Regions from separate parts of the Modestobacter lapidis genome, predicted to be linked through region 1. Evidence: riboswitches for the same ligand, from Rfam matches in the RefSeq annotation. Region 1 holds a riboswitch; the other holds the start of a gene.
The links. A riboswitch is a leader RNA that binds a small molecule or an ion and turns the genes downstream of it on or off. The one in region 1 is predicted to bind thiamine pyrophosphate.

Region 1 (3,237 bases):
CGTACACCCAGCGGTAGGTCGAGGCCGGCAGCGGCGACCCGGTGGAGCCGATGCCCCGCAGCACCGACAGGTCGTGGGTGTCGCCGGGCCGGACCCCGGCCTTCTCGCAGGCGGACAGGTAGCCGGCGCTGGTGCCCAGGTAGGTGACGCCGACACGGGCGGCGAGGGCGAACTGCGCGTCCACGGCCGGGTACGCCGGGGCGCCGTCGTACACGACCACGGTGGCGCCGGTCAGCAGCGCCGAGGTGGCGATGTTCCACATGATCCAGGCGGTGGAGGCGTACCAGTAGAAGCGGTCGCCGGGCCCGACGTCGAGATGCAGGTCGGCCTGCTTGCGCTGCTCGAGCACGATCCCGCCGTGCCCGTGCACGATGCCCTTGGGCAGCCCGGTGGTGCCCGAGGAGTAGACGATCCACAGCGGATGGTCGAAGGGCAGCGGCTCGAACTCCGGGTCGCAGCTGTCGGCGACCGCCTGGGCCCACGGCAGCGCGCCGTCGGGGATCTCCTCCGGGAACAGCCTCGGGACGGCGATCGTCGTCCGCACGCTGGGCAGCGCGGCCCGCAGCTCCGCGACGACGTCCCGCCGGTCGTGCGGCCTGCCGCCCCACCGGTAGCCGTCGACGGCGACCAGCACCACCGGCTCGATCTGGGCGAAGCGGTCCAGCACGCTGCGGGTGCCGAAATCGGGCGCGACCGACGACCAGACGGCGCCGATCGAGGCGGCGCCGAGGAAGGCGACCACCGCCTCGGGCACGTTGGGCAGGTAGCCGGCCACCCGGTCGCCGCGCTGCACGCCCAGCCGGCGCAGCGTGCCGGCGAAGGCGCCGACCTGCCCGCGCAGCGTGGCCCAGCCGATCTCCACCGGCTCGCCGCTGTTCGATGCGCAACGCTCGGCCACCGCGATCAGCGCGGGACGGGCGTCGGTCGCGTGCCGCAGCGCCTGCTCGGCGTAGTTCAGCGTGCTGCCGGGGAACCATGCGGCGCCGGGCATCCCGCGGCGGGTCAGCACCCGGTCGTCGGGGACGTCGGGGAGCACGTCGGTCCAGGTCGCGAGGTCGGCCCAGAACTGGTCCAGGTGCTCGACCGACCAGCGCCAGACCGCGTTGTAGTCGGGCGGGCTGCCGAGGTCCAGGCCCCGGCGCCCGCCGACCCAGGCGGCGAACCGGCCGAGCCGGCTGGCGGTGATCGACTCCGGCGTCGGCCGCCACAGCACCTCGGGCCCGGAAGAGGTGTCGGGGGTCACGGGGGCACCCTGCCACGGCCGGCGCGCGGGCGGGAGCGTCGGCGGCGGGCCGCCGTGCACGGTCGACCGGCCAGGACCTAGAGTCGGCGACGCACGTGTGCGGGAGCTCGGGTCACCGGGCTGAGAGGGCGGCTGACAGCGCCGCCGACCGCTGGAACCTGTCCGGGTAATGCCGGCGTAGGGAGCGATCATGAGCAGCAGCACAGCCGCACCCACCGGCGCCGACGCGCCGATCACCCTGGACCAGGCGCCGGCGCGCACCCTGGGCCTGCGCGATTCCCTGGGCCTGTGGGGCAACCTCGGGATCAGCCTGCTGCTCCCGGTCGCGGCGACCTTCGTCGTCCTGCCCGACCGGTCGCTGGGCGTCACGGTCGCGGCGATCACCGTCGGCGCGGTGATCGGCTCGCTGCTGCTGGGCCTGGGCGCGGCCGCCGGCGCCCGGGAGGGGGTTCCGGGGATGGTGCTGCTGCGCGGGCTGCTCGGCCGGCACGGCTCGGCGCTGCCCACCGTGTTGAACCTGGTGCAGTGCACCGGCTGGGCGACGTTCGAGATCGTGATCATCGCCGAGGCGGCCTCCCGGGCGCTGGACGCGCCGCGCTGGCCGTTCGTTCTCGGCGCCGGCGTGCTGGCCACGCTGATGGCGCTGCGGCCGCTGGGCGTCGTCCGGCTGCTGGCCCGCTACGCCGTGTGGCTGGCGCTCGCCGCGGTCGCCTACCTCTTCGTCCAGGTGCTCGCCGAGCCGCTGCCGCCGGTCACCGACGGGGTCGCGACGTCGTTCTGGACGGCGGCCGACGTCGTCATCGCCCTGCCGGTCTCCTGGTTCCCGCTGGTGGCCGACTACACCCGGCACGTGCGCAGCGGCCGGGTCGCCTTCGCCGGGGCCACGGTCGGGTACGGCCTGGCCACCGTCGCGATGTTCACCCTCGGCGCGGTTGCGCTGGTCGCCTACGGCCGCGCGGGGCTGGACGTCATCGACGCCCTGCTGGCCGTGCCGCTGGGGCTGCTCGCCGTCCTGGTGCTGCTGGTGGTGGAGGTGGACGAGGCCTTCGCCAACGTCTACTCCACGGCGGTGTCGGCGCAGAACCTCGTCGCCCGGCTGGACCGCCGGGTGCTCGCGCTGGGGGTCGGCACGGTCGCCACCGGAGTGGCCCTGGTGCTGGACGTCGCGGCCTACGAGCCGTTCCTCTTCCTCATCGGCGCGGTGTTCGTGCCGCTGGTCGCGGTGTTCGTGCTGGTCTACTTCGTGCTGCCGAGGGGCGCGTGGAACGTCTCGGACACCGCGCCGGCCCGGCCGCTGCTGCTGCTGCCGTGGGCAGCCGGCTTCGTGGCCTACCAGCTCACGCTGCCCACCTCCTTCGCCGGGCCGGGCGCCGGCTGGACCGCGTGGTGGGCCGCGCGCCAGGCCGACCTGGGCATCGACCCGGCCAACGGGTGGTCGGCGTCGCTGGTCAGCCTCGCCGTCGCCGGCCTGCTCACCCTCGTCGTGACCCTGCCCGGCACGCTCCGTTCCCGGGCCGCCCGGTGAGCGCCCGGGCGCTGGGCCCGCTGCACGTGCTGACCGACGCCCGCGGCGGCCGGGCGGCGCTGGACGCCGTCGCCGCGGCGGTGTCCGCGGGCGCGCCGGTGGTGCAGGTCCGGGCCAAGGACTGCACCGACCGGGTGCTGCACGACTTCGCCCGCCGGGTGGTGGAGATCTGCGCGCCGGCCGGCGCCACCTGCCTGGTCAACGACCGCGTCGACGTGGCGCTCGCGGTGGGCGCCGACGGCACCCACCTGGGCGCCGAGGACCTGCCGCTGGACGCCGCCCGCCGGGTCGCCGGCCCCGGCCACCTGCTGGGCGGCACCGCCCGTGACCCGGAGCGCGCCGCGGCGCTGGTCGCCCAGGGCGCGGACTACCTGGGGGTCGGCCCGGCCTGGCCGACCACGACGAAGACCGGCCTGCCCGACGCGCTGGGCGCGGCCCGGATCGGCGCGGTGGCCGCCGCCGTCGCGGT
Region 2 (3,237 bases), on a different contig from region 1:
CTCGAGGGCATGCAGGGTCGCGTCGAGCTCGTCGGTGGTGCGCGCCAGCCGCGGCACCACCTCGTCGGCGGCGAAGCGGAGGACGGCGGCAACCTGGTCGTCGTCCCGGTCGAGCACCTCGCGCACGACCTCATAGACCGCCTCGGCCGTCCAGCCGCGCGCCTCCATGGCCCCGACGAGAGCCTCCGCCTGCGCCTCGACGGCGTCCGTGGCGTGCAGGCCGGCGGCGCCGTCCTCGGTCAGTCCCAGTGCCTCGCGCAGGCCGGGCAGCGCGACCGCGCCGCCCCAGATCTGGCGGGCACAGAGCATCGCGAGCACCAGGTCGACGCGGTTCTGCCCGGCCGGCGGGGACCCGAGCACGTGCAGACCGTCGCGGATCTGCGAGTCCTTGATCTCGCAGAGCCAGCCGTCGACGTGCAGGATCATCTCGTCGAAGTGATCGTCCTCGGGCCGCTCGTTCAGGCCGAGGTCGTGATCGAGCTTCGCGGCCTGCAGCAGCGTCCAGATCTGCGCTCGGACGGCGGGCAGCTTGGCCGGATCCATGGCTGCGACGTTGGCGTGCTCGTCGAGCAGCTGCTCCAGCCGGGCGATGTCGCCGTAGGTCTCGGCGCGGGCCATCGGCGGCACCATGTGGTCAATCAGCGTGGCGTGCGCCCGGCGTTTGGCCTGCGACCCCTCGCCGGGGTCGTTGACCAGGAAGGGGTAGATCAACGGCAGGTCGCCCAGCGCGGCGTCCGGCCCGCAGGAGGCGGACATGCCCACGTTCTTCCCGGGCAGCCACTCGAGGTTGCCGTGCTTGCCCACGTGCACCAGGGCGTGCGCCCCGAACTCTGACCGCAGCCACCGGTACGCGGCCAGGTAGTGGTGCGACGGCGGCAGATCCGGGTCGTGGTAGATCGCGATCGGGTTCTCCCCGAAGCCGCGCGGCGGCTGCACCATGACCACCACGTTGCCTGCCCGGAGTGCGGCGAAGACGATGTCGTCACCGTCCACGAACAGCGAGCCGGGTGCGGGGCCCCAGTGCTCCTCCATCGCCTCCCGCAGGTCGGCGGGCAGTGTGTCGAAAAAGGCGCGGTACGCGGCAGCCGGGATGCGCACCGGGTTGCCGGATAGCTGCTCCTGGGTGAGCCAGTCGGCGTCCTGCCCGCCGGCGGCGATGAGGGCGTGCACCAGCGCGTCGCCGTCGAGGTCGGCCACACCCGGGCAGGGCGTCGGGGCCGTCGAAAGGACCGATGTCGTAGCCCTGGCCGGCCATCGCGGCGAGCAGCCGGACGACCGATGCGGGGGTGTCGAGACCGACGGCGTTGCCGATGCGGGCGTGCTTGGTGGGATAGGCCGACAGCATCACGACGATTCGCCGCTCGGGGGCGGCGTGTGCCGCAGCCGGGCGTGCGCCACCGCGGTGCCGGCCACGCGGGCGGCCCGTTCGGGATCAGCGACGTAGTGCGTCAGCCCGTCGTCGTCGGTCTCCTTGAAGGAGAACGGCACGCTGATCAGACGGCCGTCGAACTCGGGGATCGCAACCTGATTCCCCCGGCGAGTGGTTATGGTGGCGGCACATGGCCGAGGCCATGTGCGGGAGCTCGGGACTCACCGGGCTGAGAGGGCTGCTGACGTGCCGCCGACCGCTGGAACCTGACCGGGTAATGCCGGCGTAGGGAGCGATCATGACGACGTTCGGCACCGTCCCCGCCCGACGACTGGGTGGACTGCACGTGCTCACCGACGCCCGCGGCGGGCAGCGCGCGCTCGAGGCAGTCGCCGCCGCCGTGGCCGCCGGCGCGCCGGTGGTCCAGGTGCGGGCGAAGGAGTGCACCGACCGCGAGCTCTACGACTTCGCCGCGGCGGTGGTCGCGATCTGCCTGCCCGCACGCGTGACCTGCCTGGTGAACGACCGGGTCGACGTCGCCCTTGCGGTCGGTGCCGCCGGCACGCACCTGGGCGCCACCGACCTGCCCGTCGCGGCGGCCCGCCGGGTCGCCGGGCCGGACCACCTCATCGGCGGCACGGCACGCGAGCCGGAGCGTGCGCGGCAGCTCGTGGCCGAGGGCGCGGACTACCTCGGTGTCGGACCGGCCTGGCCGACGACCACCAAGACCGGCCTGCCGGCCGCACTCGGCCCGGCCGGGCTCCGGGCGGTGGCCGAGGCGGTGGACGTGCCGGTCGTCGCCATCGGCGGGGTCACCGCCGAACGGGTGCCGGAGCTGCTCGCCGCCGGCGCCGCGGGGGTGGCGGTGGTCGGGGCGATCGCCGCGGCGGCCGACCCCGGAGCTGCCACGCGGAAGCTCCTCCGGGCCCTGGCCGGCGCATCCGGAGGCAACCGGTGACCGGCCCGACTCCCGATGTGGTGGTCGCCGGCGGTGGGCTGATCGGGCTATCGCTGGCCTGGCGGGCCGCCCAGCGGGGCCTGTCGGTGACCGTGGTCGACGACGCACCCGGGAACGGCGCCTCGGCGGCCGCCGCAGGCATGCTCGCACCGGTGACCGAAGCCGGATACGGCGAGGACGCCCTGCTGCGTCTGGGGCTGGCGTCGCTCGCGCGCTGGCCGACGTTCGCCGCCGAACTGGAGCAGGCCAGCGGCCTGCCGGTGGGGCTACGAACCGCAGGCACGCTCGTAGTGGGCTTCGACGACGACGACATGCGCGAGCTCGACGCGCTGCACGCCTTCCAGCAGGAACTCGGGCTCAACGCCGAGCGGCTGACACCACGGGCCGCGCGCCGCCACGAACCGTCGCTGACCCCCCGGGTGCGCGGCGGGCTGCTGGTGACCGGCGACCACTCGGTGGACGGACGGGCGGTGCACACGGCGCTTTTGGCCGCCGCGGCGTCCGCAGGCGTGCAGCTGGTGAGCGGCCGGGTCGACGCCGTCCTGGTCGACGGCGGCCGGGCGACCGGATTGCAGCTGGCCGGCGGCGGCACGGTCCCCGCCGGCACCGTCGTCCTCGCGCTCGGCGCACACAGTGCGGCCCTGCCCGGTGTCCCGCCGCTGCCGGTCCGGCCGGTGAAGGGCCAGATCCTCCGGCTCGCCGGCGCGGCCGGGCTGCTCGATGGCACGGTGCGCGCCCTGGTCCGCGGCCGGCGGGTCTACCTCGTGCCCTACGCCGGGAACCGCTTGATCGTCGGCGCCACCACCGAGGACCGCGGCTTCGACGCCACGGTCACGGCCGGAGGCGTGCACGACCTGCTGCACGATGCAATCGACGTCGTCCCCGGCGTAACCGAGCTGGAACTGGTCGA

Region 2: linked by a shared signal. The riboswitch ahead of thiE (thiamine phosphate synthase) and the one ahead of ACYVG5_RS10090 (purine-cytosine permease family protein) in region 1 are both predicted to bind thiamine pyrophosphate.

The regions. Positions count from the first base shown of each region.
Region 1 is NZ_BAAGVS010000007.1:16,290-19,526, reverse strand. It holds gene ACYVG5_RS10095 (acetoacetate--CoA ligase) at 1-1,243, opposite strand, end outside; TPP riboswitch at 1,333-1,444, shown strand; gene ACYVG5_RS10090 (purine-cytosine permease family protein) at 1,434-2,768, shown strand; gene thiE (thiamine phosphate synthase) at 2,765-3,237, shown strand, end outside.
Region 2 is NZ_BAAGVS010000004.1:5,214-8,450, reverse strand. It holds gene ACYVG5_RS07030 (cobaltochelatase subunit CobN) at 1-1,197, opposite strand, end outside; partial or broken gene ACYVG5_RS07025 (cobaltochelatase subunit CobN) at 1,280-1,488, opposite strand; TPP riboswitch at 1,566-1,678, shown strand; gene thiE (thiamine phosphate synthase) at 1,668-2,327, shown strand; gene thiO (glycine oxidase ThiO) at 2,324-3,237, shown strand, end outside.